Regions from separate parts of the Flavobacterium xizangense genome, predicted to be linked through region 2. Evidence: riboswitches for the same ligand, from Rfam matches in the RefSeq annotation. Region 2 holds a riboswitch; the other holds the start of a gene.

Region 1 (16,547 bases), on a different contig from region 2:
TAATTGCAACAATTCTAAAACACGTGTTTTGATTTCGCTTTTTGAAGTTCCAGCCAATTCTAACGGAAAAGCAACATTCTCGAAAACAGTTCTTGAAGAAAGCAAATTGAAATGCTGAAAAATCATTCCGATTTGTCTTCTTTCAATTGCTAACGCTCTGTTTGAAAGTTGCATCAACGGTTTTCCATCCACAATAATTTCTCCTGAAGTTGGTCTTTCCAACAAATTCACACATCGGATCAAAGTACTTTTTCCAGCACCCGAAGTTCCAATAACACCAAAAATTTTCCCCTGCGGAACTCTCAACGAGACATCAGACAAAGCAGTAACAACTCTGTCTTTCTGATGAAAAGTTTTGGTTACATTTTTTAATTCAATCATTTTTCAATCAAGGTTAAAAACAAAAAAGCCTTTCAAATGTTCGTGAAAGGCTTTTTGAAATAAATAATATCATTTTATATCGAAGCCAGCTCAATAAATCGCATTACAATAACACAGCACATCATACTGCTGTTATAATAATTCTTCATATTCTGGTCATTTTTTCTCATAGCGATTGCAAATTTAAGTAGTAATTTCCAATTTTAGTACAAAAATCATTAAAACTTTTATTTTCCTATCAAAATAATAGACTAAATTATTTTAAACACATAGAATCATAGTTTAGCTTTATGTTAAAGGCATTTGATTTGTCAAAATAAAAATAGCTATGTGTAAGAAACTAGTTTTTATCTACTTAACTTCTCAAACATTAAAAACTCTATGTCTATAAGTGTTAAAACAATTAACTCAATCTAAACCAATCGTTCACTTCTCTCGAAATGGTATCTTTTATTTCAGGATTTTCAAATTCATTTGTTGCAGGGTTATACACGTAATCTTTCTCCCATTCTTTATAATACAAAGCCACTTGCTTAATCGCATCGCAAATAAATAAAAGTTCTTCATCTGTAGTAATTGGATGAAGTGACAAACGCACCCAACCTGGTTTACTGGTTTGATTTTTATCCAATAATTCATTGGTAATCAAGTTAGAACGTTTTTCATCAATATTGAACAGATAATGCGCATAAGTACTCGCACACGACCAGCCACCGCGAACCTGAATTCCGAAACGATCATTTAAAAGTCTTACGATTAAATTGTAATGAATATCTTCGATCACAAAAGAAACACAACCAATACGCTTGCTTTTTAAGTCTCCTAAAATAGATAGACCTTGTATTTTTTGAAGTTTAGAAAAACAAACCTCTACTAATTCTTTCTCTCTTTTTGCAATCTGCTCGACTCCCATTTTTTCTTTTAATTCTATTGCCAAAGCAGTTCGAATCACTTGCAAAAATCCCGGAGTTCCGCCGTCTTCTCTTACTTCAATTATGTCACTGTATGAATATTTCCCTAACGGATTTGTCCATTTTACATTTCCTCCGCCCGGATTATCAGGAAAATCAGATTGGTATAATTTTTCATTAAAAACCAAAATACCGCAAGTTCCTGGTCCGCCCAAAAATTTGTGAGGCGAAAAGAAAATCGCATCCAATTGCTGTTCTGGATCTTTTGGATGCATATCGATTTTGACGTAAGGTGCCGAAGCGGCAAAATCTACAAAACACAATCCACCGTTTTGATGCATGATTTTGGCTAATTCATAATAAGGTGTAATAATTCCAGTAACGTTTGAGCATGCCGTAAAAGAACCGATTTTTACACTTCTGTCAGCGTATTTTTTTATTTCTGAAGAAAGAATTTCCGGATCGACTAAGTTGTTTTCATCCGGAGGCAGAATCACAACATCAGCATTAGTTTCATACCAGGAAACCTGATTCGAATGATGCTCCATGTGTGTGATAAAAACAACAGGTTTATCATTTGCATTTTCTTTTTGATGATTCTTTCTCAAACCGATAATACGCTGCAATTTCGACAAAGCAGCAGTCATTCCGGTTCCGGTTGTCACTAAAACATCAGCTTCATTTGCATTAACCGACTTTTTAATAATATCCCTTGCTCTTTGATAAGCATAAGTCGAAGCTTTTCCGGTTTGACTTGAAAACGAATGCGTATTGGCAATCATCGGACCAACTTTATTGAGCATAATATCTTCGATCGGGACGTATAATCTTCCACTTGCAACCCAATCTGCGTAAAGCAAATTTTGTTTTCCGTAAACCGATTCGAAAATATGATCAATTCCTAATGTGTTTTCTCTAAACTTATTAAAGTAACACTCAGACTCTGTTGGTTTTGTTGTTGGCTCAATAGCATTCATTTCCCTATCATTTTTAAATTAACAAATTGTATTATCGATTGATTAGTTGTTGCTGACTTTTTTATCTAAAAGCGATTTCAAAGTAGATTGCAACTCTTCTCCATGAAGATTTTTAGCTATAATTGTTCCTTTAGAATCCACTAAGTAATTCGCCGGAATGGCTCTTACTCCATATAATTTTGCAACTGCGCTGTTCCAGAAAAGCAAATCAGAAACGTGCGTCCATGTTAGTTTATCGTCCTGAATTCCTTTAATCCAGTTTTCTTTCTTTTTGTCTAAAGAAACGGCAATTATATTAAATCCTTTATCGTGAAATTCTTTGTAAGCTGCTACAATATTTGGATTTTCTCTTCGGCATGGACCACACCAAGAAGCCCAAAAATCAACTAAAGTGTAACCTTTCAGGTTTTCAGAAAAATGAACCGGTTTTCCTTCTGTATCATTGGCTGTAAAATCTGGCGCTTTTTTACCAACCGCTAATCCGTCTAATACAATAGCCAAATCTTTTAGTTCTTTCACATAAGTAATATTCTGAAGACTTTTATCCAATAAAGCAATATTTTGAGTGATTTGTTCCGGAGTCAATCGATACGACCAGTTTCTATACAAAACATAAGCTGAAACAATCGATTTTGGGTTTTCAGTAATGAATTTGCTGATTTCTACATCTTTTGATTTTTTATACGTTTCAAACAAATCTTGCGCAGCAGAACCTTCAACAACTGAATTTGTATAATACTTTTTCGGACTTAATTTAACTGTAATTGGCCCTTTCTCAAGAAAAATATACAATGGAGAATCTGCAGTATTTACGCTTAAACCGTATAATTCTGGTGTTTTTACTTTTGTTTTAAAACTAAAATTTCCATCTTTTACTTTTACCGAATCAATTGTGGTAAACATTTTATTATGAAACTTTTGCAAATACACATATTGTGCAACGGTATCGACAACAGTTCCTTTTAACTGCAAATTGCTTTCTTGCGCCTGAATTTGGATTGTTCCAAAAAATAAAGCAAAACCTAATAGTATTTTTTTCATTTGTTTTTGATTTTTAGTGATTACTAAGTTTATGATGATTTTTGAATTGTGTTTTTAAATTGAAAAAAAGAATTCCTGTGCCAATCCTGAAAGACTTGGCAAAACTTGTTTTAAAAGAAAAATGAAAATCTAAAACCTTTGCATTCGGAAAACTTCAATATTATTTTCTTGAATGAACAAATTGAAACGATCAGAATCGGCGTGTAATAGAACTGATTTGGTTTTCATTTTTTTTAAATAAATTTTAATACTGATGATCTCATTCAGATTTGTTTTAGAAATCTTTCTTATCTGTCCCGCAAGGCGGGAAGGATTTAGCACCTTGTTTAGCAACAGGTTGCTAAGACTTCACAGGGCCTACTCCCTCAGTCTTTCTGGATAAGTATCATTACAGAAATATTCTGCGTTACAAATATATATTAATTCTACCGAATTAGTCAAGTTTAAAATTACTTTTTTTGAATTTTATTTTAAAATAAGTGAACTTAACTCAATAATAAACTCAAAAACAATGATTTATACAATATTAAAATTGAATTGCTACGCATTCAATTAAGCCTGTTTTAAGGTTTATAGTTCAAAAAAGACATAAAAAAAACTCATTCCGCTTCTGAAATGAGCTTTAATCCTTTTCTATTCCTAATACTATATTGCCCCGATGGGACTAAAACTTTAACTTTATAATTCTTTCTACAAATATAACACTCCTATGGAGTTGACTGTACAGCCTTGTAAAGGCGTAATATTTATAGCGAAATATTCATTCTTAATTGAATTTAAAATTTCAATTCATCAAAATAAGCTGTTGTTTCTTCAATCAAAGAATGCATCAACTCCTCTGCCCTTCTGTGTTTTAGAATTGGCGAAATCTGTCCGCCCCAAAAAAGTATCATATCCCATTTTTCCTGATCCAATGCCGCTTTTCGCAAATGCGACATAAAAGTAGTCTGCAACGGAAACGGTAGAACAGCTGCTTCTTTTCCCATAATTTCTTTTGCAATTCGGCTTGTGATACCACGACCTAGTCTTCCTGTATAAGCGCGTGATAAAGTGGTATATTTTGATGCATCTGAAAATAACATCTCTCTGTGAATTGGCAATGCGTTTGATTCTTCGGTGGCTAAAAATGCGGTTCCCAGCTGCGCGGCGCTTGCTCCTAAAGCTAATGCTGCGGCAATTCCTTTTCCGTTTGCAATTCCGCCTGCAGCAATAACAGGCACTTTTACTTTTTCTCTAATTAATTGCAATAAAACAAAAGTTCCAGTTACGGAAGATTCGGCAGAAGCCAAAAATGAAGGTCGGTGCCCTCCTGCTTCAAAACCTGATGCGATAATCATATCGACGCCGGCATTTTCTAAAAATATAGCTTCGTCCAGAGTTGTTGCGGCGCCAACGGTTACAATTCCTAATTTTTTACATTGTTCCAAAATAGCTGTAGAAAGCGTTCCAAACATAAAACTAAAAACCTTCGGACGAATATCCAGAACGACTTGCAGCTGATTTTCAAATCGGGATTGAAAGGACGCCGGTTTTTCTGGCAACGGAATTCCGACTTCATCAAAATAAGGTTTAAACAATTCTTTTGCTTTATTATATTGTTCGTCTGTGATTCCACTCGGATCCATATCAGAATCCGAAACCCAAAGATTTAAATTGTAAGGTTTATTGGTTAAAGCTTTTATCTGTTTGTCAGCTTCATAAATCTCCTGTGGGCTCATGGTATACGCACCATATCCTCCTAAACCGCCAGCGTTTGAAACGGCCGCAGTAAGTTCAGGCGTTGACAGATTTCCGCCAAATGGCCCCTGCATAATTGGATATTTGATTCCTAATAATTCTGAAGCTTTTGTATTGTACCACATCGCTTTAAAATTTAAAATTATTCACTTACATCAGTTAGCATTTTGTTGACAATAAGCCATTTTCCATTGATCTTATGGAAAGATAAAAAATCACGATAATTAAAATCGTACATTTTCACATTTAGTTCTGCAACAGCGATTGAATTTACGACTTTTATATTCAAAATTTCACCTTTAAAAGGTTTTCCTGAATCTTTTGGACTTTGTCTGTTTTTTACGCCATCTAAATAAAGATCGGCAGTTTTAAAATACGGCTGACCTTTTACATCTCCAAAAACAAAACTTCCCGGATAAAAAATACTTCCCAAAAGCAACACATCGCCTTCATAAATTCCTTTAAAATAATAGTTTTCAACCGTAGCTCTTATCGCTGCAATTTCGGTCTGATTTTCCATTTTGATCGTATTTTGAGCTTTTATGCCCTGAAAAATCCAGAGCATAAAAGCAGTTAATAAAATAGTTTTCATTTTAATTATAAGTTGTGCCCTGCTGCTTTTCCACCGTCAACATTGATAATGGCACCGGTAATAAAATTACTTTTGGCAACAGTGTACACCATTTCGGCAACATCGTCAATTTCTCCAACTCGATTTAGTAAGTGTAAACCAGCAGACGCATCAGCATTATCACCGTGCATTGGCGTTCTGATTACTCCTGGAGCAACTGTATTGAAACGAATGTTTTGTTTACCAAATTCTGCCGCTAATTGAACTGTAATAGCGTGAATAGCTCCTTTACTTGCTATTGGCGCCGAAGCCGGCCATCCGCCCAAACCGTGATTTACAAGTGGTGTTCCAATATTAATTACAACACCACCTTTTTGTTCCAGCATTTGAGGAACCACAGCCTGAGTTGTGAAATACGTTCCTTTTAAGTTGGTTGTCAAAAATTTATCTAAATAAGCTTCATCAACTTCCAAAAAGGGTTTGCTGTCAAAGATTCCGGCATTGTTAACTAAAATATCAACTGAACCGAATTTTTCAATTGCAATTTTTACTAATTGTTCCCCTGTTTGTTTGTTGCTGATATCTCCGGCATACATTGCCAAATTATCGCCTCCGCCAAATTCATTAAAAGCATTTTCTAATGACGCTGGTGTTACCGAATTGATGACAACATTATCTCCTCTGTCCAAAAAGTATTTTGCGATTCCTTTTCCTATGCCAGATGCTGCTCCAGTAACGATTATAGTTTGTTTTTTCATGATATTTATTTTTTATCGGCTGTGATGCCTTTTTCTCTTAATACGGATACTTGTTCTCCTGCGTAACCCCAATCATCTAATTCAACTTCCTGAATTACAACATGAGTCAAATGCGGATCTTTGTTTAAAACATCAGTAATCAAATTGGTTATTCCGCTTATTAATTTCTGTTTTTGCTCGCGTGTTACACCTTCGCGAGTCAATTCTAATTTTACGTAAGGCATGGCTTTAGTTTTTAGATTGTTCTGAAAAAATGGCTTCAGCAGTGATATTAAAATCCAATTCGAAGTCATTGTAAATTAAAGTGTCTCCCAAATCTTTGAAGAAATTTCCTGAACGGAATTTGATATCGTATTTGGTGCGGTCAATAATCAATTTACCAGTAAGTGCAATTGCATTTCTATTGTTTTCTAACGTTGCTTCAAAACCTGCAACATGAGTAATATCTTTTATGGTAAGATTACCTTCAAGATAAAAAGTGCTGTCTGATAATTCTTTTACAGAAAGAACATCAAAAGTTGCAGTTGGAAATTTTTCGATTGAGAAAAAATCATCTGAGGCAAGATGACCTCCGAATTGTGTGTTTGTTGCCGGATCTGTTACATCCAGAATTTTAATAGAAGCGGTATCAATTACAACTTTCCCGCCTTTTACTTTTCCATCTTGTAAGATGAAATTACCTTCTTTGATACCAATTGTACCATTATGTGCTCCGGTTACTTTTCTTCCGGTCCATTCTACGTTGCTGTTTGAGCTTACGATTTTATAATTTGTTGTTTCCATTGTGATTGTATTTAAGTGTATTTAAAATTACAGTACAAAGGAACGACGACTATGGAAATGGGTTACGTGACCTACATCACATTCTTTTTTTTAAGGTTCTAAGGGGCTAAGATTCTAAGGTGCTAAGGTTTTCTAACGCAATAAAACTAAAACATAGACAGTGGTTTCAACCGTTGGAACGCAACGATTTTCGACTATTTTTGTCATCCCGAGGAACGAGGGATCTCCGCGAGTAACTCGACAAAGATTGGTGATTTTGCATGAGGAGCTTCTTGCGGAGATCCCTCGTTCCTCGGGATGACAAACTACAAGAAAAAACAGGAACTAATAAAAAATCATATTTAATCTATACAATCTGTGGCAAAAAACTACGAATTATAAAGCCTGCTTAGTGTTTCTCTGGAAACTCCTAAATATGCGGCTATTAAATGCTTTGGTACAAGATTATACAATTGAGGATATAATGCCAAAAGCTCTTCGTAACGTGCTTTGACATTATTATTCATAAACGATAAAAGTCTTTTTTGAGAGGCGATATATCCTTTGTTCGTTCTCCAACGGAAGAAATGCTCCACTTGGTGATATTCTTTACAGAGTTTTTCGCGGTCTTCGTTTGACAGGCAAAGCACTTCAGCATCAGTAATGCAGTCAACGTTTATGGTTGCTTCAGTTTGATTGTACAAAGCACTGTAATCAGATGTCCACCACGTTGGCATTGCAAACTGTAAAATGTACATTTTAATCTCATCATTTATAAAAAACGCTTTCAGACAACCTGAAATCACAAAATATTCACAGTTTACTTTATCTCCGGCACTAATAATGGTTTGACCTTTTTTAAAAGACAAAGGCTTAAAATGAGAATAGAAATAATCGAATTCCTCTTCTGTCAATACAGCAGTTTTGGCGATATGTTGTTGCAAAAGGGCTTTGGCTTCCATTATTGAATTTCGGTTTTAAAGTATTCTGTAAAGTTATGAAATCAGATGAACTTTCGGATTGTCTATTTCAGAAATCAATTTGTCCGTTTCACAAAAAAACTCATATGTTTTCTCTTGCATGTAACGCAATTTTGTCCTGTTTAACAACTTAAAAATTAAAATCATGAACACAAAAACGACAAAAATTATTTATTGGACAGGAATTATTTTAACTTCTTTATGGTTTGGTGCCAGCGGATTTTTCGAACTTACAACTAACAAATTAGTTTGGGAAATTACACAACAATTGGGTTATCCGGCGCATTTTATTTACATCCTTGGCGTATTTAAAGTCGCTGGAGTAATCACATTATTAATTCCGAATAAATTATTGCGATTGAAAGAATGGGTCTTTGCCGGAATTTTCTTTGACATCACTTTTGCTTTCTTTTCAAAATTAGTGGTACTGGGCTTTCCTGCCACAATCGATGCTATTATTGCTTTTGCGATGGTAAGCGTAACATACGCCATGTTTAGAGAATTATATTCAGCTAATTATTCTAAAAATGCAATTGTAGGCTAATTTTAAGGCTTTTTAAGACCAAAAAATACAAAAGCGTCTAAGAGCTTCTCAGACGCTTTTTGTTTTGTTATGAGTTTTTAAAACATTTATTATCTTTGCACTTTCAAATAAACTACTTCCGTACATGTGAATAAATAATTTCTTTCAGATATAGAGACAGCAAGCCAAACTTGGTTTTTGCTGATTTATTAATGCTTAAGAAAGAGATTATGATCATTCTGCAAAACATTTCATATACACATTCTAATACAGAATTGCTGTTCGACGCAATCAGTTTAACAGTAAATACAGGCAATAAAATAGCCTTAACAGGACATAACGGTGCTGGAAAATCAACTTTGCTTAAAATTATAGCAAAAGAATTATTTCCGTCAGACGGAACAATCAAAATTGAGACTGAACCGTATTATATTCCGCAAATCTTCGGACAATACAATCATTTAACGATTGCAGAGGCTTTACAAATAGATCAAAAACTTATCGCTTTTCATGAAATTCTGAGTGGAAACGTAAGCGAAACTAATTTAAATCTTCTCAACGACGACTGGACCATTGAAGATCGTTGCAATGAAGCTTTAAATTACTGGAAATTAAATGGTTTAGATTTAAATCAGAAGATGGAACTTTTAAGCGGAGGACAGAAAACAAAAGTTTTTCTTGCCGGAATTGCTATTCATCAGCCTAAACTCATTTTATTGGACGAACCCAGCAATCATCTTGATGTTGAAGGACGAAATTTGCTATATCAATTTATAAAAGCTTCGACGGCAACGATGCTGATAGTAAGCCACGATCGCAAACTGCTGAATTTGCTCGATACAACCTGCGAATTAAAGTCAAACGGAATCAAAAGTTACGGCGGTAATTATGATTTTTTCCTTGAACAGAAAAAAATCGAAAAGAATGCTTTAGCACTTGATATCCATTCGAAAGAAAAGGCACTTCAAAAAGCCAAAGAAAAACAACGCGAAACGATTGAAAGGCAACAAAAATCAGATGCTAAAGGCAAAAAGAAACAGGAAAAAGCCGGAGTTGCCCGCATTATGATGAATACGCTAAAGAATAAGGCCGAAAACAGTACTTCGAAAACTAAAAGCGTTCATGAAGAGAAAATTGGCGGTATTTCACAGGAATTGCGCGAACTGCGTGAAAATGTTTCGAGTTTGGACAAAATGAAATTCGGACTTGATAATTCGCATTTGCACAAAGGAAAAATACTAGTAAATTCTGAATCGCTGAATTATAGTTACAACGCAGAAAAAATTTGGAAAACCGATTTGAATTTTCAGATTCTTTCCGGCGATAGGCTTGCTTTAAAAGGAAATAACGGTTCCGGAAAAACAACGCTGATTAAATTAATTTTAAAAGAATTAGAGCCAAAATCAGGAAATCTGAAAATTGCAGATTGCAAAAGCGTTTATATCGACCAGGATTATTCCTTAATCAATAACACGTTAACGGTTTATGAACAGGCGCGACAAAGCAATGCTTCAGGTTTAGAAGAACACGATATCAAAATGAGGCTGAACCGTTTTCTTTTCGGCAAATCAGATTGGGATAAACCTTGCCAATTTTTAAGCGGAGGAGAAAGAATGCGTTTAATGCTTTGTGGTTTGACCATCACAAACCAAGCCCCGGATTTAATCATTTTAGATGAACCAACAAACAATCTCGATTTGCAGAATATCGAAATTCTGACTGCTGCTTTAAATGAATATCAGGGAACTTTAATTGTAGTTTCACACGATGAAATATTCTTAAAAGAAATAAACGTAAACAACAGTATTTGTTTACTTTAGAAATACTCATATAAACAAAAACTTAAAATCTATTTTATAAACATTTCATACTGAAAGATAGATAATCTAACCGCAAAGGACGCAAAGGTTTACGCCAAGTTCGCAAAGTTTTTTACAAATAGCTTTGCGTGCTTTGCGGTTATACTAAGTCTTGAATGTAAAAATCTTAGCGTGCTTTGCGGTTAAACTATTTACATTTAATAATTATCAACGGTTTTCCAGCCAGCTCAAAAAAGCCGTCGCTTTCTCTTTTCCCACCAATAATTTCTCCTCTGTTGGAATGGTAAGTTTAATAATCAGCTTGCGCGAAAAGTAATGCTCCGCTTCTCTTATTGCCGAAAAATTCACTAAATATTGCCTGTTCATTCTGAAAAACTGAATTGGCGACAACAGCTTGTGCACCTCATCTAACGACTGCGTGATCTGATATTCATTTTTATCAAAGGTCATAATCGTTGGCGTTTCATTTTTGATGAAGAAAAACGCAATATTCTCTGTCTGAATCGTTTGGTATTTATTGTTTTTAAAAACCAAAAAACTGCTTTTACCTGTATTTTCACCTGTTCTTGTTAAAAGATAATCGAAATCGGGCATCATCTTTTTATTTCTTTGGAAGAAATTCTTCAATTCTCCCGCTTTTTTAATAGCCTGCGAAATGCTGTCTCGCGAGAAAGGCTTCAATACATAATCAATTCCGTTTGATTTAAAAGCTTCAATCGCATAATCGTCAAAAGCCGTACAGAATATCACCGGAGACAAAACCTCAACGTTTTTAAAAATCTCAAAACAAAGTCCGTCCGCCAGCTGAATGTCCATAAAAATAAGATCGGGCTGATCATTTTCCATAAGATAACTCACCGCGCCATCAATACTTTGAATGTACGATAAAATCTGAGCGTCAGGTCTGATACTCAAAATAAGCTGACCAAGTGCTTTGGCCGTTTTTACTTCATCTTCAATTATTACGATATTCATAAATAAGGGGTATTTTTACTTTAAAAGTCGTGTCGTTTTTATCAATTTCGATTTCCTTGTGAACCAAATGCATAAAACGCTGATTAATATTATCCAACCCAACGCCTGTTGACAAAGCCCCTCTTTTCAATTGAATTGGGTTTTCAATTACCAGAAAATCATTTTCAGTATACAATTTAATTCGCAGTGGCTTATCCAAAGAAACTACGTTGTGCTTGATGCAATTTTCAATCAGCAACTGCAACGAAAAAGGCGGAATGGCACAATCGTATTGTTTTTGATCAATCTCATTTATCACTTCAAATCCGTCTTCAAATCGTGCTTTAAGCAAATAAACATACGAATCCAGAATCTGAATTTCTTCTTTCAAGGATATCAAGTCAAGCTTTCGGCTCTCTAGTGTAAAACGGTAAAAATCAGATAATTTTAAAATAAAATCAGAACTCTGCGGATCCTGCATATCCACCATTGATTTTAGCGTATTTAAACTATTAAATAAAAAGTGCGGATTCACCTGCTGCTTCAAAAGTTCGTATTGCGCACCAAGATTTAAGGCTTTGGTTCGTTCAAGCTCAACTCCAATTTGTTGCGTCTGATAATTCTGAAAAAGCAAATGCAAAAACATATATACAATCAGATTAATCAAAACACCACGCAGTTCAAACATTATTGGTGCATCCATTTTCGAAACCTGAAAAAGCTCCTGATGCGCGATCACCAGTACAACCATAAGCAAAATCCCCAATACAACACTCAACAATAACTTCCAGTTAAACAAGCTTTTATTAGTGCGTTGGGCTGAAAATTTTGGCAAGCTGTAAATATTGTAATACCAAATAAAAAGGGAAAATAACAAAGTAATCGAAGAATTGATTACCAGATCGCCAGGTGTTGAAACCATGTCGAACAATTTGGGTATTGAGGCAAGAATTGCAAGTGCTATAGAACTTCCCCAAATTACACGTTGGGAAACCTGAAAGCGTTTTACTTTTTCCATATATTTTTTTGTTTCAAGTTTTATCGCGATAACTATCGGGACAAGTTTCAAGTTCGATATACTTTGCCAAAGATAACGATAAAATAACGGGGTTTTTATAGCAAAAAACAAAGAATTTAAAATCATGCTTCATCTCTATTTCAGCACACATCAATATTAATCTTTTACTTTATATTAAAAAATTAAAAAAACTGGTATTCAGAAGTTTAACATATAAACAAAACCACATACTGACATTTCGTCAGAGTTAAAAAAAAGCTATTTTCCAGACTAATTTCTGCTCAAAATAGAAGTTTTTCCAGTTGACAGAATAATTCAACTATCTTCTTAAAAGACATTTCTACTTTACAACAAAAACCATCTTAACCTCTCCTCTATTTTACAATAAATTTTGTGTAAAAACTGCTCTGTTTGCTCCCAAAATAATTCCCGAATTCATGTCCTGAACGAAGCCAATAATTTCAAAATCTTTAGAATTAAAACCTTTTGGTAAAGACAAGGAAACATTCCCTTTTTGATTTCCGGTCAAAGCGAAACCATTCAGACTTCTGACAATTTGAAAATGTGACAAAACACGATTGGCGTTCTCTCCTCTTTTCACATTGCTTTTAGCCGATTTTTGAACCACAGCAACATACAAACGATTGTTTTTTGAAATCTTGTTTATGTTGTAATTTAAATTCAGTTTATTCTCCTGCTGGCTGGCTTCCAGAGTTATTTCCGCAACAGCAGGTTTTAGAAGCGCTGTCCGGATTCCGTTTTGAACTGCTGTTTCCTGAGAACCGATATAGTCTATTTTGCCGTTGATAATAAGTTGTGGCGTGTAAATAGGATCTTTTTCCATGAATTTAGCGTAATCATATTGTCGTTTTGTGTTTGCTGCATTGCTAAAAACATCTTTCCAGCCTTGTTTATCCCAATAATCAACATGATACGATAAAACATAAACATTGCTGTCTTTGTATTGATTCTGGATTTTTCCCATCAATTCATCTGCCGGTGGACAGCTTGAACAGCCTTCAGAAGTGTATAATTCTAAAAAAGCAAAACCTTTTTTGTCTTTATTATTTTGGCTGAAAATACTATTCCCAATTAAGAAAAACAGTATTATAAAAGCGCTTATTATTTTTGTCTTTTTCATGATTGTAAAGTTAAGAGTTAGACGTTATCAGTTAGGAGTTAAAAGTTAGTTTCAAAAACAACTCATAACTCCTAATTCATAACTTATAACTTTTTAAAGAATATTAAGCTCAACATTAATGTTCCCTCTTGTCGCTTTTGAATAAGGACAAGTTTGATGCGCCTGAGCTGCTAATGCTTTAGAAGTTTCGAGATCCAAACCTGGCAAACTGATATTTAATCTTGCCTGTAAAGAATATTCGCCTTCCGTTACACATAAATCAACCTCAGCGTCTACTGCAGTATCAGCTGGAAGTTTAATTCCTTGTTTTGAAGCAGCGATTCCTAAAGCTCCAATAAAGCAAGCTGACCAGCCCGCAGCAAATAATTGTTCTGGATTTGTTCCCGGACGTGAAGATCCCGGCGAACTTAATTTGATATTCAATTGTTCATCTGAACTTTGAGAAGCTCCTTCTCTACCACCTGTTGTGTGTGTTTTTCCTGTGTATAAAACTTTTGTTTCCATGACTTTTTAATTGTTAATTGTGAGTTGTAAATTGTTAATTGTTAATTTTTATATGCCTTATGTTGATTTTTATTGAATGTAAAAGTGAATTGCGAAAAATAATTAACCATTCACCATTTACAATTCAGCATTATTTAGCAACGTCTATTATTGCTTGAGCAAATGCCTTTGGATCTTCTTGTGGCACATTATGCCCGATTCCTTTTAATATTCTGTGTTCGTATTTTCCTGTGAATTTGTTGGCATACGCTTTTCCATCCGCGAAAGCGCCGTCGAAATCGCTTCCAATTGTAATTGTTGGAACTTTAATCGCAGGTTTTGAAGCCAGACGTTTTTCAAGATTGTCATATTTTGATTCTCCTGCTTCAAGAGATTGTCTCCATCTGTAATTGTGAATCACAATCGCCACATGATCTGGATTGTCAAAAGATTGCGCAGTTTGATCGTAAGTTGCTTTATCGAAATTCCATAACGGAGAAGCAATTTTCCAGATTAATTTATTGAAATCGTACGTATTTTGAGTATAACCTTGTTTTCCTCTTTCGGTTGCGAAGTAATATTGGTACCACCATCCTAATTCGGCTGTTGGCGGAAGTGGTTTTAAATTCGCTTCTAAATTTACCACCAAATAACCGCTTACAGAAACCAAACCTTTTACGCGTTCTGGCCAAAGTGCTGAAACCACAACTGCTGTTCTCGCTCCCCAATCAAATCCGCCAATTACGGCTTTGTCTATTTTAAGCGCATCCATAAAAGCAATAATATCACTCGCTAAAGCTGCTTGTTGGCCATTTCTGAAGGTATCTTTTGAAAGAAAGGTTGTTGTTCCAAAACCTCTTAAATAAGGCGTAAAAACGTGATATCCTTTTGCAACCAAAATCGGAACGACTTCGTTATAACTGTGAATATCATAAGGCCAGCCGTGAAGTAAAATCACCGGAGTGCCATTTGATGGACCTGCTTCTGTATAACCTACGTTTAATAAACCAGCGTTGATTTGTTTTAAAGTTCCAAGTGAACTGCTTGCTTCGATTGTTTGTTTTGGAGCTTGTGCATTCGTTACATTCACATTCATAAAAAGAATGGCAATTAAGATTGATTTTGCAAAAATGTTGTTTGTAATTTTTAATAGCGTTTTCATAATTTTATTTTTTTGACTAGTTGATTATCAGTTAATTTCTTCGTCAAAGGTATCTTGACAATCCTCGTTTTAAAAGCAGAAAAAAGGTGAAGTGGACAAAGTTTGAGGTGAAATGGACAGGATTTTGGTTATGAGTTATGAATTATGAGTTATTGAATGCTGTGATTTAACCGCAAAGCACGCAAAGTTTTTTTTGCTCGTAAGGCTTTGTAAAAGCGCAAAGAACGCAAAGCTAGATGTTGAACAAAACTTTGCGTATGCCTTAGCGTTCTTTGCGGTTAAACTATTCGTAGTTCAACCTGAAACCTGAAAATTGGAACTTGAAACTATTTCTTCAAAACCAAAATAGGTTTTCCTTTTTCTACAACATAAGTTGCCAGTTCAGAAGCTTTTGCATTTGTATTATTTCTTGCTGAATGCACCACGCCTGCAGGAATAAAAAGTACTTCTCCGGCTTTTAGTGTGACCGGCGCCTGACCTTCAACTTCATATTCTAATGAACCTTCGAGTACATAAATAATCTCTTCTCCTGGGTGGAAATGTTTCCCAAAAGCCGAATGTGCTTCAAAATCTATTCTGGCCTGAACCGCTTCGCGTCCCGGAACGCTTAAATCGTGTTTTTGTAAATCGATACGTTTTATTCCGTTTTGAGCTGCAATTTGATTCGGAATCAAAAAGGCTATTATTCCTAAAATGATGATCGCAATTATAACCCAGGTTTTTTGTTTTTTCGTTTCCATAACTTTTTATTTAGTGATTCGTTAATTTTTAGCATTAGTGTTTTCCTCTTAGTCCTCTAAAAGCGTCGCGAAGTTCAACTGTAAAGATTTGTGGTTCTTCCCATGATGCGAAATGTCCGCCTTTGTTCACTTCATTGTAGTAAGACAGGTTTTTATATGCTTTTTCAGCCCAGCTTTTTGGTGCCTGATAAATCTCTCCAGGAAAAACTGTAATCGCAACCGGAATTTTAATATCGGCTGTTTTTTGTTCCAAAGCATTGAAATTATTGTTGTTGTTCTCCCAATACAATTGTGCCGAAGAATTAGCCGTATTGGTCAACCAATACAATGAAATATCATCCAGCATTTCGTCTTTTGTAAGCGATTTTTCGGCATTTCCTCCGCTGTAGGTCCAATCGTTAAATTTGTCTAAGAAAAATGAAGCCAAACCAACTGGAGAATCTGTCAATCCATAACCCAAAGTCTGCGGACGCGTTACCATCATTCCGGCATAACCACCACCTTTTGTATATAATTTGTTAAGCGAATTAAACGCCGCTTTTTCCTTAACCGATAATCCTGCGGGAGCTGAATCACCATTTTTTAAAG
Region 2 (16,547 bases):
AATTCAAAATTTCGTTCTCATCTTCAGACGAAGATACCGCTTTGAGTTATTTACACGATTTAGGATTTATTCCGAAAATTAAAGACGGGCAACGCGGATTTAAAATCATGTTTGGTGGAGGTTTAGGATCTCAGCCAGCACATGCCGAATTACTTTCAGAATTCGTTCCAGTAAACGAAATCATTCCAACAGCAGAAGGAATCATCCGTATTTTTGACCGTTACGGAGAACGTGCAAAGAGAATGAAAGCGCGTATGAAATTCTTAATCAAAGAAATGGGAAAAGATGCTTTCCTTGATTTGGTTGAAAAAGAGAAAAAAGCCATCGCTTTTGAAACATACGAAATTGATACAAACGCTTTTGACGGACCAATTCCAGAGCCGTTATTAGAAGTTCCGCAAGTTACAATTGAAGACACTGAAGCATATGAAGCATGGAAAAAATCGAATGTAATTAAGCAGAAACAAGATGGTTATTATGCTATCGGAATCAAAGTTTTATTAGGAGACTTTTATACTGATAAAGCTAGATTATTGGCCGCTTTAATTAAAAATTACGCAGCAAACGAATTACGTTTTTCATTGCGTCAAAATATTGTAATACGTCACGTAAAAGAAGAGAATCTTCCTTTCTTTTATCAAGAATTAGCGAAGTTGGATTTTGTTCAACTAGGATATAATTCAGTTGGAGATATTACGGCATGTCCGGGTACTGATACTTGTAATTTGGGGATTGCAAGTAGTACCGGTATTGCAGAAGAATTAGAAAGAGTCTTAACGGCAGAATACCCTCAGTATTTAAACAACCGCGAAATCGAAATTAAAATTTCAGGTTGTATGAATGCCTGCGGACAGCACAATATGTCTGCCATTGGATTCCAGGGGATGTCTATCAACTCAGGAAAATTGGTTGCTCCGGCTTTACAAGTTTTATTGGGTGGAGGAAGATTAGGAAATGGAGCAGGACGTTTTGCTGATAAAGTAATCAAAGTGCCTAGTCGTAGAGGTCCTGATGCGTTGCGTACCATTTTAAATGATTTTGATGCTAACGGAAACGGACAAAAATTCCTTGATTATTATGATACAAAAGGAGAAAAATATTTCTACGAAATCTTAAAACCTTACGCAGATGTAACCAATTTAACAGAAGCCGATTTTGTGGATTGGGGTAACGCGGACAATTACGTAAAAGCAGTTGGAGTTGGAGAATGTGCCGGAGTAGTGATCGATTTAGTAGCGACATTATTGTTTGAAGCTAAAGAGAAATTGATCTTGGCTCAGGAATCTTTCGACGAGAAAAAATGGTCAGATGCCATTTACCATGCTTATGCGGGATTTGTAAATGGAGCAAAAGCTTTATTGTTGTCAGAAAACCAAAAAACAAATCACCACGCAGGAATTGTAGACTTGTTTGATACTGTTTTTATCGAAAACAATAAAATCGAATTAAACTCAACTTTTAAAGACTTGGTTTATCAAATCAATAAAAATGAACCATCTGAAGCTTTCGCTAAAGATTACATTGCTCAGGCAGTTGTTTTCTTTGATAAGATCGAAACTTTCAGAGCTCAGGAATTAGAAAATGCTTAATATAAAACCCAAAATAACTTTAGTCGGTGCAGGTCCGGGCGATCCCGATTTACTGACGCTGAAAGCTGTAAAAGCATTGGCTGAAGCTAATGTGGTTTTATATGACGCTTTGGCTAATGAAGAAATTCTGGATTACGCACCCAAAAATGCCATCCGAATTTTTGTTGGAAAAAGAATCGGAAATCATGCTTACACGCAAGATCAAATCAATCAATTGATCGTGGATAATGCTTTGACTTACGGAAACGTAGTTCGATTAAAAGGCGGAGATCCATTTATTTTCGGAAGAGGTGGTGAAGAAATTGATTTTGCAGAAAGTTTCGGAATAGAAACTATCGTCGTTCCTGGAATTTCATCAGTAGTTGCAGTCCCAGCTAGTCAGGGAATTTCAATTACAAAACGGGGCGTTTCAGAAAGCTTTTGGGCAATAACCGGAACAACTTCTGATAGAAAATTATCTTCAGATGTAGCTTTGGCAGCACAATCATCAGCAACAGTTGTAATCTTGATGGGAATGCACAAATTGCCTCAAATTATCGATTTGTTTCAAAAAGAAGATAAAGGAAATTTACCCGTTGCGATCATACAAAACGGAACAACAGCAGAAGAAAAAGTTGGAGTTGGAACCGTAAATTCGATTTTAGAAGTCGTAAAACAAAAAGAATTAGGTTCACCAGCTATTATTGTTCTTGGAGAAGTTGTGAGAGAAAGCAATAAACTAAAAGGTTTTTACGAAGAATTTCTATCAAAGGAAATCGTTCGCTAGAGTTCCGAAGGAACGATCATATTGTAGGGTCGGGTTTTAACCCGATGGACGCAAGGCAATGACGTTGGATTTTAACCCAATTTTGCCAAAGACAATAGAAAAATCATCTAATTTTGTTTAGATGAAATTAAATTAAAATGGAACAGAACGAATTATATCCCATATTTCTAAAACTTCATAATCTGAATGTTTTAATTGTGGGCGGAGGAAATGTAGGATTGGAGAAACTTTCTTTTTTGCTAAAGTCGAGTCCAAATGCAAATGTTGAGGTTGTCGCGCCGGACTTTCATTTAGAAATAAAAGTTTTGGCCGAAAATCATCCTTCAATTAAATTGACGGAAGCAAAGTTTAAAAAGAAAATGCTCAAAAAGCGTCACATGGTAATTGCCTGTACAGATGATTTGAAAGTGAATAAAAGAGTTTATGAATTGTCGAGAAAACGTTATTTAATATGTAACATAGCCGACACGCCAGATTTATGTGATTATTATTTAGGCGGAATCGTAACAAAAGGAAATGTAAAAATCGCCATTTCGACTAACGGAAAATCACCAACGACAGCCAAAAGGCTTCGGGAGTTTTTTGAAGAAGTAATTCCGGAGGATATCAATAAAATGGTAGAAAACTTGAATGAATATCGAAAAACCTTAAAAGGGAATTTTGAAGAAAAGGTAAAAAAAATGAACGAGATAACCGATTCATTAAAAAATAAAGAGTAAAAAATATCGCATCGAAATGAATGATAAAAATCATTGATTAAAGAATAATTTATTCGTTTCTTTGTATTATTAAGAATGATTATAAACAACAACCATAATGATTAAAACAGATATACTTATAATTGGAGCAGGCCCAACAGGTTTATTTGCCGTTTTCGAGGCAGGATTGTTAAAATTAAAATGCCACATTTTAGATGCGCTTCCACAACCTGGAGGACAGCTTTCAGAATTATATCCTAAGAAACCTATTTATGATATTCCGGGTTTCCCAGAAGTATTAGCCGGAGATTTAGTTGATGGTTTAATGGAGCAAATTAAACAATTTGAGCCAGGTTTTACTTTAGGAGAACGTGCTGAAACGATCGAAAAACAAGAAGACGGATCTTTCATTGTAACTTCAAATAAAGGAACTAAATTTCATGCGCCAGTTATCGCAATCGCTGGAGGTTTAGGAAGTTTTGAGCCTCGTAAACCACTTATCGAAGATATCGAGTTTTATGAAGATAAAGGAGTAAAATACTTCATCAAAAATCCTGAAAAATTCAGAGATAAAAGAGTTGTTATTGCAGGAGGAGGAGATTCAGCTTTAGACTGGTCAATTTTCTTGGCAAACGTAGCTTCAGAAGTAACTTTAATTCACCGTAGAAACGAATTCAGAGGAGCTTTAGATTCTGTAGAAAAAGTACAGGAATTAAAGTCAGCTGGAAAAATTAAATTAATTACTCCAGCAGAAGTTATCGGAATCAATGGTGCTGAGCACGTTGAATCATTAGATATCGAAGAAAACGGAGCACACCGTAAAATCGAATGTGACTATTTCATTCCGCTTTTCGGATTAACACCAAAATTAGGTCCAATTGGAGACTGGGGATTAGAAATTGAGAAAAATGCTATTAAAGTAAACAATGCATTAGATTACCAAACTAACATTCCGGGAATCTTCGCCATTGGAGACGTAAACACTTACCCAGGAAAATTAAAGTTAATTCTTTGTGGTTTCCACGAAGCAACTTTAATGTGCCAGGCCGCATACGGAATCATTAATCCAGGTAAAAAGTACGTATTAAAATATACAACAGTTTCAGGAGTAGACGGTTTCGACGGAACTCGTAAAGAAGCGCCGAAAGCAGTTGTGAAGGCGATAGTTTAATCTGAGGTGCTGAGGTTCTAAGGGACTAAGGCGCTAAGGTTTTATATAGAAAGCTCAAACTTTTAGTTTGGGCTTTTTCTTTTTTTACAAAACACATAAAAACATAACCAGTGGTTTCAACCACTGGAATACAACGCATAGACACAATGAATAATCAATGCGGATGAAAACGATACGTTCCCCGCGGTTGAAACCGCGGGCTATGTTTGAAAAACAGAAACTAAAAAAAAACTTAGAACCTTAGCACCTAAGTACCTCAGAACCTTAGAAAAAAAACATTTGCAAATGGAAAGCCTATTTCATACCTTTGCACTGTTCTTAAAATTATTGTCAGTTATCACGAAAGGCGGAGGGATAGACCCGATGAAACCTTAGCAACCCTTTATCATAAAGAAGGTGCTAAATTCTACTTTATACTACATTTTCCAGTATTAAAGATAGATAACACAAATACATACTCGTATTTCTCAAAACTTTTCTCGATAACATATAATATTTACTGAAACAGATTCTGTATCAGGAGCGAATCATTGGCGCATTTTTGCAGTCAGTAGTTCCCGCTTTACGTTGCAATCATTTTGTCCGCCGCGGCGGACAAAATAATTTCCACTTCAATCGGGGCTAATGAGCCAGCAATAGTGCACTTTTGGAATTAAAGTAAAAAAATATCGAAGGTTAAACTTCACAATTATAATAAAAAAAACTTAGCATCTTAGAACCTTAGCGTCTTAGTGTCTAAAAGAAAACAATATGTCAATAACAATTCAAGAAGCAATAAAAAAAAATATCCTAATCCTAGATGGAGCAATGGGAACAATGTTGCAACGCTATAATTTCTCAGAAGAAGATTTCAGAGGAGAGCGTTTCAAAGATTTCCCGCATCCGTTAAAAGGAAACAACGATTTACTATCCCTAACACAACCACAAGCGATCCGCGATGTACATGCCGCTTATTTTGAAGCAGGTGCTGACATCGTAGAAACCAATACCTTCTCAGGAACGACAATTGGTATGGCCGATTATCACATGGAAGATTTGGTTTACGAGTTAAACTACGAATCGGCAAAACTTGCACGCGAGGTTGCCGATGAGTTTACCGCAAAAAATCCAGAAAAACCTCGTTTCGTAGCCGGTTCAATCGGACCAACAAACCGTACTGCAAGTATGTCGCCAGACGTAAACGATCCGGGTTACAGAGCAGTAACATTCGACGATTTACGAATTGCGTACAAACAACAAGCAGAAGCTTTAATGGATGGCGGTTGTGATTTGCTTTTAGTAGAAACAATTTTTGATACACTAAATGCAAAAGCTGCGCTTTTTGCAATTGAAGAAGTAAAAGAAGAACGCAATCTTGATATTCCAATCATGGTTTCAGGAACGATTACAGATGCTTCAGGAAGAACACTTTCTGGACAGACAGTTGAAGCGTTTTTGATATCCGTTTCACATATTCCGTTGTTAAGTGTAGGATTTAATTGCGCTCTTGGAGCCGATTTGTTAAAACCGTATTTAAAAACATTAGCGCACAACACAAGTTTTAATGTTTCGGCACATCCAAACGCAGGTTTGCCAAATGCATTCGGGCAATATGATGAAACACCCGAACAAACTCAGGCTTTCATCAAAGAATATTTAGAGGATAATTTAATTAATATTATTGGTGGCTGTTGCGGAACAACTCCAGATCATATTAGATTAATGGCTGAGGTGGCGAAGGATTATAAGCCACGTGTTGCGCCGGTGTTAGTTTAGAAATGTTTGAAGAAAGCGAAGAATTTAATAAAAAATCTACTTGGGTAATATTAATTATCTCTCTTTTAGGAACAATTTTATTGATTATTAAAGGGAATTATAATAGTAATGAATTCGATAAGTATAAGAAAACATTTAAAGGTGAAACGATTGGTTTTGCAACTAGAATTGAACACAAGGGAAGACAAGATTATTTAAGATATTATTTTTATTTGAATGGAAAGATTCTATCAGAGGTTTCTGTGAAAAACGGCTTTGATTTAAAAGATAAATTTTATAAAATAAAGTATGATTTAAATAAACCTGAAGAACACTATATAATTTTAGAAGAGGAATTAAAGCCTGATTCACTTTCGTTAGTAAAAGCAGGTTTCACTAAAACGAAATACTATATATATGATGCAGGTGTAACTTGCAAGTACATAGAGAAATCAAAGTGGAAATGATTTCGGTGAAAAACAAAAGGTTATTATGAAACCGAGTTTGCGTGAGGGATAGAAGTGAAAAGCCCACAGCCTGACGAAGGAAGAGCGAGGACTTGCAGCGGATAGCCCGGTTCGCCGCGGCGAATCACGCCCAAAATATTAAAAGATTACAGGTTTAAAAACCTAAAAAATATAGAATAAAAAAACTTAGAACCTTAGCATCTTAGGATCTCAGTAACTTAAAAAAGAAATGACAGAAAAAAGAAGAGACCTTGTATTATCAGGATTAGAACCGTTGATTATTACGCCAGAAAGTGTTTTCGTGAATGTTGGTGAGCGTACAAACGTAACGGGTTCAAGAAAATTCCTAAGATTAATCAAGGAAGAGAAATATGACGAGGCGCTTGATATTGCAAGACAACAAGTAGAAGGAGGAGCACAGATCATCGATATTAATATGGATGAAGGAATGCTTGACGGTGTTACTGCAATGACTAAATTTTTAAATTTAATTGCTGCAGAACCCGACATTTCGAGAGTGCCAATTATGATTGACAGTTCGAAATGGGAAATCATTGAAGCCGGTCTGAAAGTAGTACAAGGAAAAAGCGTTGTAAACTCGATTTCGTTAAAAGAAGGAGAAGAAGCTTTTATTCATCACGCTAAATTGATCAAACGTTACGGCGCGGCGGCAATTATTATGGCATTTGACGAAGTAGGTCAGGCCGATAATTATGATCGTCGAGTGGAGATTTGTCAGCGTTCGTATGATATTTTGGTGAACAAAGTAGGATTCCCTCCTCAGGATATTATTTTCGATTTAAATATTTTCCCGGTTGCAACGGGAATGGAAGAACATCGCTTAAACGCTTTGGACTTTTTTAGAGGAACAAAATGGGTTCGCGAGAATTTACCTCACGCACATATCAGTGGTGGAGTGAGTAACGTTTCGTTTTCTTTTAGGGGAAACGATACGGTTCGTGAAGCCATGCACTCGGTGTTTTTATACCACGCAATTAAAAACGGAATGACGATGGGAATCGTAAATCCGGAGATGCTTACGATTTACGATGATATTCCGAAAGATTTATTAGAACACGTTGAAGACGTAATTTTAGATAGACGCGACGATGCTACAGAACGACTTTTAGATTTTGCAGAGAACGTAAAAGGCGAAGCAAAAAGTGATGAAAAAGTAGTTCAAGAATGGCGTTTTGGAACGGTTCAGGAGCGTATTACACATTCATTGGTAAAAGGAATCGATGCTTTTATTGAAGAAGATGTAGAAGAAGCTCGTTTGGCTGCAGCAAAACCAATTGAAGTTATCGAGATCAATTTGATGACGGGAATGAATGTCGTAGGAGATTTATTCGGAAGCGGAAAAATGTTCTTGCCTCAGGTAGTAAAATCGGCTCGTGTAATGAAAAAAGCCGTGGCTTATTTATTGCCATTTATTGAAGCGAGCAAACAAGCCGGAGACAAACAAGGAAACGGAAAAATCCTGATGGCGACTGTAAAAGGTGACGTTCACGATATTGGTAAAAACATCGTTTCGGTGGTTTTGGCTTGTAATAATTACGAGATTGTAGATCTTGGTGTTATGGTGCCTCCGGAAAAAATTATTGCTGCGGCTATTGAACATAATGTAGACATTATTGGATTAAGCGGACTGATCACGCCTTCGCTTGACGAAATGGTTTATTTAGCCAAAGAATTAGATAAACAAGATATTAAAATCCCGATTATGATTGGTGGGGCAACGACTTCGCGCGCGCATACAGCCGTGAAAATTGCGCCTCAATACAGAGAAACTGTAATTCACGTAAACGATGCTTCAAGAGCCGTTACTGTTGCAGGAAACCTGTTGGATCATAACCGAAAAATATATGCGGCAGATATTCGTGCAGAATATGATTCTTTTAGAGAAACATTCTTAAATCGTTCAAGAGATAAAAATTTCCTGACGATTGAAGATGCCCGCAAAAACAAATTACCATTGGATTGGTCTGAATATACTCCAGTAAAACCAAAAGTAATTGGCGCACAAACCATCGAAGTAGAATTGGATGTTTTGATACCATATATCGACTGGACGCCATTTTTTCAGACTTGGGAATTGTACGGAAAATATCCTGCGATTTTAACGGATGAGGTTGTGGGAGAACAAGCAACATCTGTTTTTAATGATGCTCAGGCAATGCTTAAAGTAATTCTGGAAGAGAAAAAACTAAAAGCAAAAGGTATTTACGGAATTTTCCCTGCGAATCAGGTTGATGATGATGATATCGAATTGCGTGATGAAAACGGAAAAGTTTTAGAGAAATTCTTAACGCTTCGTCAGCAGTCGCAAAAAACAAAAGGTGCGCCGAACATAGCTTTAGCCGATTTTATTCTTCCAAAAGAAAGCGGAATAACCGATTATATGGGGGCTTTTTGTGTAACTACCGGTTTTGGTGTTGATGAATGGGCAGCAGAATTTGAAAAGAATTTAGACGATTATAATTCTATTATGGTGAAAGCACTTGCTGATCGTTTTGCTGAGGCTTTCGCCGAATATCTTCACGAGAGAGTTCGTAAAGATTTCTGGGGTTATGATGCAGAAGAATCTCTGACCAATGAAGAATTGATTAAAGAAAATTATAAAGGAATTCGTCCGGCTCCGGGTTATCCGGCTTGTCCTGATCACTTAGAGAAACCAACAATCTGGAAACTCTTAGATGTTGAAAAACAAATAGGAGTGAAGTTGACCGAAAGTATGGCAATGTGGCCGGCTTCATCGGTTTCTGGATACTATTTCGGAAATCCAAAAAGCAGGTATTTCGGACTCGGAAAAATAAAAGAAGATCAGGTAGTAGATTACGCCAAACGACGTAATGTGCCAACGGATTACGCAATGAAATGGTTGAATCCTAATATAGCAGATTAATTTGGTTGATGGTTGTTGGTTTTTGGTTGTTAGATTTGAACTCGAAGTGCCATCAACCATCAACTATTAACAAACAACTAAAATGGAATACAGTAAATTAGAAGTTTGGATGGAAGCTCGGAAGTTGGTCAATTTGTTGTATGATTCTTCTAAACTGTTTCCAAAGGAAGAATTATTTGGATTGACAAATCAGATGAGAAGAGCTGCTGTTTCAATACCGTCAAATATTGCTGAAGGTCGTGGACGACAAACATCAAAAGACACGATACACTTTCTTCATATTTCACGAGGATCATTATATGAATTAGAAACACAATTTTATTTAGCATTAGATCAAAAATACATTGATGAGAATACATTTAATATTGTGTTAACGCAGATTCAAACTTGTAAAAAGTTATTAAACGGTTTTATTAACTACTATAAAAAATTAATATAGTTGAAGTTGTAATTGTTGAGTTCGATAAGAACCATCAACCATCAACCAAAAACTATCAACTAAAAAAAATGAAAGTAACAGAACATATAGAAAACGCCAAAGGAAAAACATTATTCTCATTTGAAATTATTCCGCCTCAAAAGGGGAAAAGCATTCAGGAATTATACGATAATATTGATCCGTTAATGGAGTTTAATCCGCCGTTTATTGATGTAACAACTTCTCGTGAAGAATATATTTACATTGACCGCGGTAACGGACTTTTGGATAAAAAGTTAACTCGTATGCGTCCGGGAACGCTTGGAATTTGCGCTTCTATAAAACATAAATACAATGTAGATACGGTTCCGCATTTACTTTGTGGTGGTTTCACTAAAGAAGAAACCGAGTACATGCTGGTTGATTGTCATTATTTAGGGATCAACAATGTAATGGCACTTCGCGGGGATGCAATGAAAGACGAGCAGTCTTTTACGCCAAAAGCAGGAGGAAATCATTATGCAATTGATTTGGTTAAGCAAATCAATGACTTAAACTGTGGAAAATATCTTCACGAAGTAATGGATGCGGACAACAAAGCCGATTTTTGTATTGGAGTTGCAGGTTATCCAGAAAAACATTTGGAATCTCCGTCTTTGCAATCAGACTTAAAAAGATTAAAAGAAAAAGTTGATGCAGGGGCAGATTATGTGGTAACACAAATGTTTTTTGACAACTCGAAATATTTTGCCTTTGTAGAAAAAGCAAGAGAAATGGGCATCACAATTCCTATTATTCCTGGAATTAAACCAATTGCTGTTCAAAGGCATTTACAGGTTTTGCCACAGATTTTTAGAATTGATTTACCTGAAGATTTAATTGATGCAGTGGATAAATGCAAAAACAACGCTGAAATCAAACAAGTTGGAATTGAATGGGCGATTCAGCAGTCATTAGAATTAAAAGCGGCTGGAGTTCCATTTTTGCATTATTATTCAATGGGTAAATCGGAGAACATTCGTCAGATTGCGAGTCAGGTTTTTTAAGGTCTTTACGGATTGAACTTTGTCAAAGTTCTTGAGTATAGTTTGTCATTCCGAGGAACGAGGAATCTCCGCAAGTAGCTCGACAAAGTTTGGCGATTATAGGAGTGGAGTTTCTTGCGGAGATTCCTCGTTCCTCGGAATGATAAAAAAACGCAAAAATAGTTGTGCGGTTGCTTCGTTCCTCGCAATGACAAACGAGTCTTGGAATTTGGTATTTTTTATTGGAATTTAATTTAAGAATTATGAAAAACGAAGAACTACAAGCCATAGCCTCTCAATTAAAACATCCAACAGGAGAAAAAGGAATAGAAATGGCGAACATGATGAATGAAACCAACATTAACATGACGCGTCATTCAATTCAGAATCTCAATATTTCCAAAGAAAATAAAATTCTGGAATTAGGTCACGGAAATGCCGGACACGTAGAATTTCTATTCGAACAAGCAGATAATTTGAAATATTATGGATTAGAAATGTCGGAACTGATGTTTCAGGAAGCGCGCCAGATTAACCGAAATTTTGTCTCTCAAAAACAAGCTTTCTTTTTACTTTATGACGGAAATACGATTCCCTTTGAAGATGAGTTATTCGATAAAATTTTCACTGTAAATACAATTTACTTTTGGCAGAAGCCTGAAGAATTACTTTCGGAAATTTATAGGGTTTTAAAACCAAACGGGAATTTCTGCTTGACGTTTGCTCAGGAAGATTTTATGAAGCAGCTTCCGTTTACTCAATTTGAGTTTGAGCTTTACAATACCGAAAAAGCACAAAAATTAATTGAAAAAACAGCTTTTAAAATTGTTTATATTGAAAGTCAGACAGAACAAGTAAAAAGCAAAACAGGCGAACTTGCCGACAGGGTTTTTACTACGATTGTTCTGGAGAAATAATTTTTTTTGCCACTCCCGATAACTATCGGGATAAGGGATTATCAAAGATTAAAAATCATTTTAAATCATTTAATCTGTGGCTAAAAAATAATTCTCGCAGTTTTTTTAGTACTTTCATTCTTTATTACTAATCTTTCTGAATTATAATCCTAGCAATTATGGAAGTTAAAAAAATCAATTTTTTACAAAATTATAGCAGCATACTTTTACTTTTAGGCGGAATTATAGTAGGAAGCATTTTCGGATTAGTATTTGGAGAAGATGTTTTGATCATAAAACCGCTTGGTGATATATTCCTGAATTTGCTTTTTACAGCGATTATTCCACTTATATTTTTTACAATCGGTTCTTCGATTGCCAATTTGGAAAGGACAGAAAAATTAGGAAAACTATTTGTTGTAATGATTTTGGTTTTTCTCATCACAATTCTTATTTCGGCAATTGTAATGATTTTTGCCGTTTATCTTTTTCCCATTCATCAGGATATAGCGATTACTAAAATTCCGTTTGAGAAGATTGAATCAGGATCAGTTGGAGATCAGATAGCAAAACTGCTTACAGCAAATGATTTTTTTGAATTGCTTTCGCGAAAAAGTATGCTGGCACTTATTGTTTTTTCTTTTTTAATTGGCTTTGCAACATTGCAATCTGGTGAAAAAGGAAATGCATTTAAGGAGTTTCTGGATTCAGGAAACGAGGTGATGAAACAGCTTTTGAACATTATAATGAAATTCGCTCCAATTGGTTTGGGAGCATATTTTGCCTATCAGGTTGGTATTTTTGGACCGCAGTTATTTGGAGTTTATGCAAAACCTATGGCGGTTTATTATGGAGCATGTATTTTTTATTTCTTTGTGTTTTTTAGTTTATACGCACTTGTCGCTGGAGGAAAAAGAGCTTTTAAAGTTTTTTGGAGCAATAATATTACGCCATCTTTAACTGCAGTGGGAACTTGCAGCAGTATTGCTACAATTCCGGCCAATCTTGATGCTGCGCAAAAGATGGGGATTCCGGCACATGTACGTAATTTGGTAATTCCTCTGGGGGCGCCTTTGCACAAAGACGGTTCTAGTATGTCTTCCATCTTAAAAATAACTTTTCTTTTTGCCATGTTTGGAAAAGATTTTTCAGATCCTATGACCATTCTTCTAGCACTCGGAATTACAGTTATAGTTTCAATTGTTGAAGGCGGAATTCCAAATGGAGGTTATATTGGCGAAATATTAGCCATAACTGTTTATGGTTTTCCGATGGAACAAGCACTTCCAGTCGCGATGATTCTGGGAACTCTCGTTGATCCGATTGCTACTTTATTGAATGCAAATGGCGACGTAATTTGTTCTATGATGGTTTCAAGATTCTCGGAAAAGACTAAATGGTAGCTTTAGTATCAAAATTTTTCTTTCAAAAATAATTCTTAAAATAACTTTATCCCGCATTTAAAGGCTTTGAATTCGCTCAGCCTGACAATGACGTTGATCAAATAATTTGTATAAATATGAATTCAATACTACAACATGATTTAAACAATTTCGAAAGCATCTTAGAAAAAGCAAAACAACAGGGAATTAATTTTTTGAATGACCTTGACAATATTCCAACTTCAAATAAAAACACAATTGATTTTGCAAATAGTCTAAATGAGTTTGGTTTAGGTTCGATTGAAGCTTTAAAGGAATTTAATGAACGTTTAGCGCCTTTAATGGTTTCTTCGTCAGGACCGCGTTATTTGGGCTTTGTTACCGGAGGTTCAACTCCAGCGTCAATTGTTGGTGACTGGCTCGCTTCGGTTTACGATCAAAATACACAGGCTATAAAAGCACAGGGCGGTGCGTCGGCATTGATTGAGTTTGAAACGATTAATTTGTTATTGCAATTACTAGAATTGCCAGATTCATTTATTGGCGGATTTGTAACTGGTGCAACCATGTCGAATTTCACCTCTTTAGGTGTTGCCAGACAATGGTTTGGAAAACAGCTCGGAAAAGATTTTGCCAAAAACGGAATTTCAGAAACGATAAATATTTTAACAGCAACACCCCATTCTTCTTCAATTAAATGTTTATCAATGCTTGGAATTGGAAGCCAAAATTATACGACTGTAAAAACATTAGAAGGCAATCGTGAAGCTCTTGATCTTGTTGATTTAGAGGAAAATATTCAGAAATTAAATGGAAAACCATTTATCTTGATTTCAAGCGCAGGAACTGTAAATACAGCTGATTTTGATGATTTTGAAGCCATTTCAAAACTGAGAAAAAAATACAAGTTCTGGTGGCATATTGATGCTGCTTTTGGTGGTTTTGCAGCAGTTTCTGAAAAGTTTAAACATTTAGTTGAAGGTTGGGAAGGAGCAGATAGTATCACAATTGATTGTCATAAATGGCTGAATGTGCCGTACGAAAGTGCTTTTTATTTGATTAAAAAAGAACATGCCAATCTGCAGGTTGAAACATTTCAGAATTCGAATGCGCCTTATTTAGGAAATCCGTTGGAGAATTTTAATTATTTGAATGTGCTTCCTGAAAATTCACGTCGTTTGAGGGCGCTTCCAGCTTGGTTTTCTTTGCGCGCTTACGGAAAAGAAGGATTTAAAGATGTTGTTGAGAATAGTACTTCGTTAGCATTGCATTTTGGAAACGCTTTGATTGCAACTGGAAGTTTTGAGTTATTGGCTCCAATTAGGCTGAATAATGTTTGTTTTACTTTAAAAGGAATGCATAATCAAGAAAAAGTAAGTGAGTTTTTGACCATTTTGAATGATAAAGGAAGGGTCTTTATGACGCCGACAGTTTATGAAGGCCGAAAAGGAATCAGGGCTTCTTTTGTGAATTGGCGTACAACAGAAGAAGATATTAAAATCATTATAGATGAATTAAAAACTTCTATTCTTGATTTAGAAATATAATAGTTTCAAAAAATAAAAAGAGCCTGTTAACTACAATCAGGCTCTTTACTAACACAAAAAAAACAAAAAAACAAGAATCGAAAGGTTTATTAAATCATGAAATTATTATAAATCCTTGTGCAAATATAATACTATTTATACCAAGTCTAAATAAAAATAGTTAAAAATAGATAATAAAATTTTAATTGTTTGAAAACGAATTAATAAGCTGTGCTTAAAAAGTAAAAAGGTTAGAAAAGCTTTTTTTCAGACTTTATTAAAAAAGAAAAGCCAATTTGTTCTGTCGAAAGAATAAATTGGCTTTATATATTTTTTAAAAAATATTATTTGGTAATTTCCCGGAAAACAGCTTCCAGATTTTTATTCTTCTGATTTAATTGAAGTGTTTTTAAGCCATTTTCATTAGCAAAATCAAATATTGCAGGGCGCATGTCTTTTTCGGTTACAAAAGTCAGTTCCCATGTCATGTCATGTGTGTTCACGTATGAAGTGATGTTTTCCAGTTTCGCCAAAAGCTGTTGTTCTACTTGGTAATCAAACTCAACTTCAATGACTTGCTCTTTATCTGTAGCAACTAAATGGTCTAATTTATTGTCGGCAACAATTTGTCCTTTGTCAATAATTATGACACGATCGCAAATTGCTTCGACTTCCTGCATAATGTGTGTTGATAAAAAAACGGTTTTATCTTTCCCCACATTTTTGATTACATTTCGAATTTCCATTAACTGATTCGGGTCCAGTCCGGTAGTTGGTTCATCCAAAATTAAAACATCTGGATTATGCAGTAAAGCATTGGCAAGGCCAACACGCTGGCGGTATCCTTTTGACAATTGGCTTATCTTTTTATGGCTTTCCGGTGTCAGTCCTGTCAGTTGAATAACTTCATCGATTCTTGCTTTCGAAACATTATAAACATCGGCATTAAAAGCCAAATATTCACGAACATACAAATCTAAATACAACGGATTGTGTTCTGGTAAATACCCAATCGATCGCTGCACCTCTTTTGTGTTTGTCATGACATCATGACTATTTACAAGGGCTGAGCCGCTATCGGCAAGTAAATAGGTAGTCAAAATTTTCATCAAAGTAGATTTTCCAGCTCCATTTGGACCAAGAAATCCAACGATTTCTCCTTTCTCAATCTTAAAAGAAATTTCATTTAAGGCTTTTTGCTCTCCGTAACTTTTTGATATGCTGTTTACTTCTATCGACATGGACTTTTTATTTACTGCAAAAGTAACGAGAAATAGTTTTGATTACTACATTTTGTCTTTTAAAAATAATGATAAAAAATAGGAGAACCCTTTATTCACGGCATCGTTATTGTTAAAGGAATGCTAAATTTAAATATACCCAAATCATGAAAAAAATTTTACTGATAGCCGCATTAGCTATCTGCAGTTTTGCAAACGCTCAAAAAGGAACAATCTTAGTAGGTGGAAACATTGGTTACACTTCTGAAAAATCAGAATTTCAATTTAGTGAAGCAAAAGCAAGCACATTTAGCTTTTCTCCAAAAGTAGGTTACCAATTTAATGATAATTGGACAGTGGGTGGAGAGTTTACAGTTAGTTCATCTACTACTGACAATGGAAGTATTGAAGAAAAAGACAACAGATTTAAAATGGGAGCATTTGTACGTTACTCTGTGCCATTAAGTCAAACTTTTTCTGTTTTTGCTGATATGGGAGCAGGTTTTCAAAACTTAAAAAATAAAACGTATGGTCCTGGAAATGCTTTTTCAAAAGACAAAGCTGATGGTGTGTATGTTGGTATTACTCCAGCTCTTTTTATTAACATGAAAAAAGGTTTCGGATTAAACTTCAGCATTGGTGGTTTAGGATACGAGACTTTAAGTTATGATAATAATGGTCCTGATTACAGTAAATTCTACTTCAACTTCGGTCAAACTTTTAATATTGGAGTTTCTAAAAACTTCTAAT

The links. Region 2 has a riboswitch for S-adenosylmethionine ahead of ACWA1B_RS04825 (homocysteine S-methyltransferase family protein). Riboswitches for the same ligand answer to the same signal wherever they lie in the genome.
Region 1: another riboswitch for S-adenosylmethionine. It lies ahead of ACWA1B_RS05890 (redoxin domain-containing protein); the one in region 2 lies ahead of ACWA1B_RS04825 (homocysteine S-methyltransferase family protein).

What each region holds. Positions count from the first base shown of each region.
Region 1 covers NZ_JBSIPG010000002.1:88,439-104,985, forward strand. Annotated here, with positions in the region: gene metN (methionine ABC transporter ATP-binding protein MetN) at 1-381, opposite strand, end outside; gene ACWA1B_RS05885 (aminotransferase class V-fold PLP-dependent enzyme) at 785-2,269, opposite strand; gene ACWA1B_RS05890 (redoxin domain-containing protein) at 2,312-3,310, opposite strand; SAM riboswitch class I at 3,595-3,695, opposite strand; gene ACWA1B_RS05895 (NAD(P)H-dependent flavin oxidoreductase) at 4,087-5,172, opposite strand; gene ACWA1B_RS05900 (nuclear transport factor 2 family protein) at 5,190-5,639, opposite strand; gene ACWA1B_RS05905 (SDR family NAD(P)-dependent oxidoreductase) at 5,645-6,376, opposite strand; gene ACWA1B_RS05910 (tautomerase family protein) at 6,382-6,600, opposite strand; gene ACWA1B_RS05915 (YceI family protein) at 6,605-7,159, opposite strand; gene ACWA1B_RS05920 (Crp/Fnr family transcriptional regulator) at 7,528-8,100, opposite strand; gene ACWA1B_RS05925 (DoxX family protein) at 8,264-8,662, shown strand; gene ACWA1B_RS05930 (ABC-F family ATP-binding cassette domain-containing protein) at 8,872-10,461, shown strand; gene ACWA1B_RS05935 (LytR/AlgR family response regulator transcription factor) at 10,669-11,436, opposite strand; gene ACWA1B_RS05940 (sensor histidine kinase) at 11,417-12,433, opposite strand; gene ACWA1B_RS05945 (DUF1223 domain-containing protein) at 12,813-13,574, opposite strand; gene ACWA1B_RS05950 (organic hydroperoxide resistance protein) at 13,668-14,078, opposite strand; gene ACWA1B_RS05955 (alpha/beta fold hydrolase) at 14,209-15,219, opposite strand; gene ACWA1B_RS05960 (cupin domain-containing protein) at 15,546-15,959, opposite strand; gene ACWA1B_RS05965 (epoxide hydrolase family protein) at 15,994-16,547, opposite strand, start outside.
Region 2 covers NZ_JBSIPG010000001.1:1,135,464-1,152,010, forward strand. Annotated here, with positions in the region: gene ACWA1B_RS04805 (HEPN domain-containing protein) at 1-1,589, shown strand, start outside; gene cobA (uroporphyrinogen-III C-methyltransferase) at 1,582-2,355, shown strand; gene ACWA1B_RS04815 (precorrin-2 dehydrogenase/sirohydrochlorin ferrochelatase family protein) at 2,493-3,074, shown strand; gene ACWA1B_RS04820 (NAD(P)/FAD-dependent oxidoreductase) at 3,172-4,224, shown strand; SAM riboswitch class I at 4,556-4,672, shown strand; gene ACWA1B_RS04825 (homocysteine S-methyltransferase family protein) at 4,975-5,979, shown strand; gene ACWA1B_RS04830 (hypothetical protein) at 5,982-6,425, shown strand; gene metH (methionine synthase) at 6,655-9,330, shown strand; gene ACWA1B_RS04840 (four helix bundle protein) at 9,413-9,769, shown strand; gene metF (methylenetetrahydrofolate reductase [NAD(P)H]) at 9,838-10,794, shown strand; gene ACWA1B_RS04850 (class I SAM-dependent methyltransferase) at 11,037-11,690, shown strand; gene ACWA1B_RS04855 (dicarboxylate/amino acid:cation symporter) at 11,849-13,072, shown strand; gene ACWA1B_RS04860 (pyridoxal phosphate-dependent decarboxylase family protein) at 13,189-14,598, shown strand; gene gldA (gliding motility-associated ABC transporter ATP-binding subunit GldA) at 14,922-15,818, opposite strand; gene ACWA1B_RS04870 (outer membrane beta-barrel protein) at 15,965-16,546, shown strand.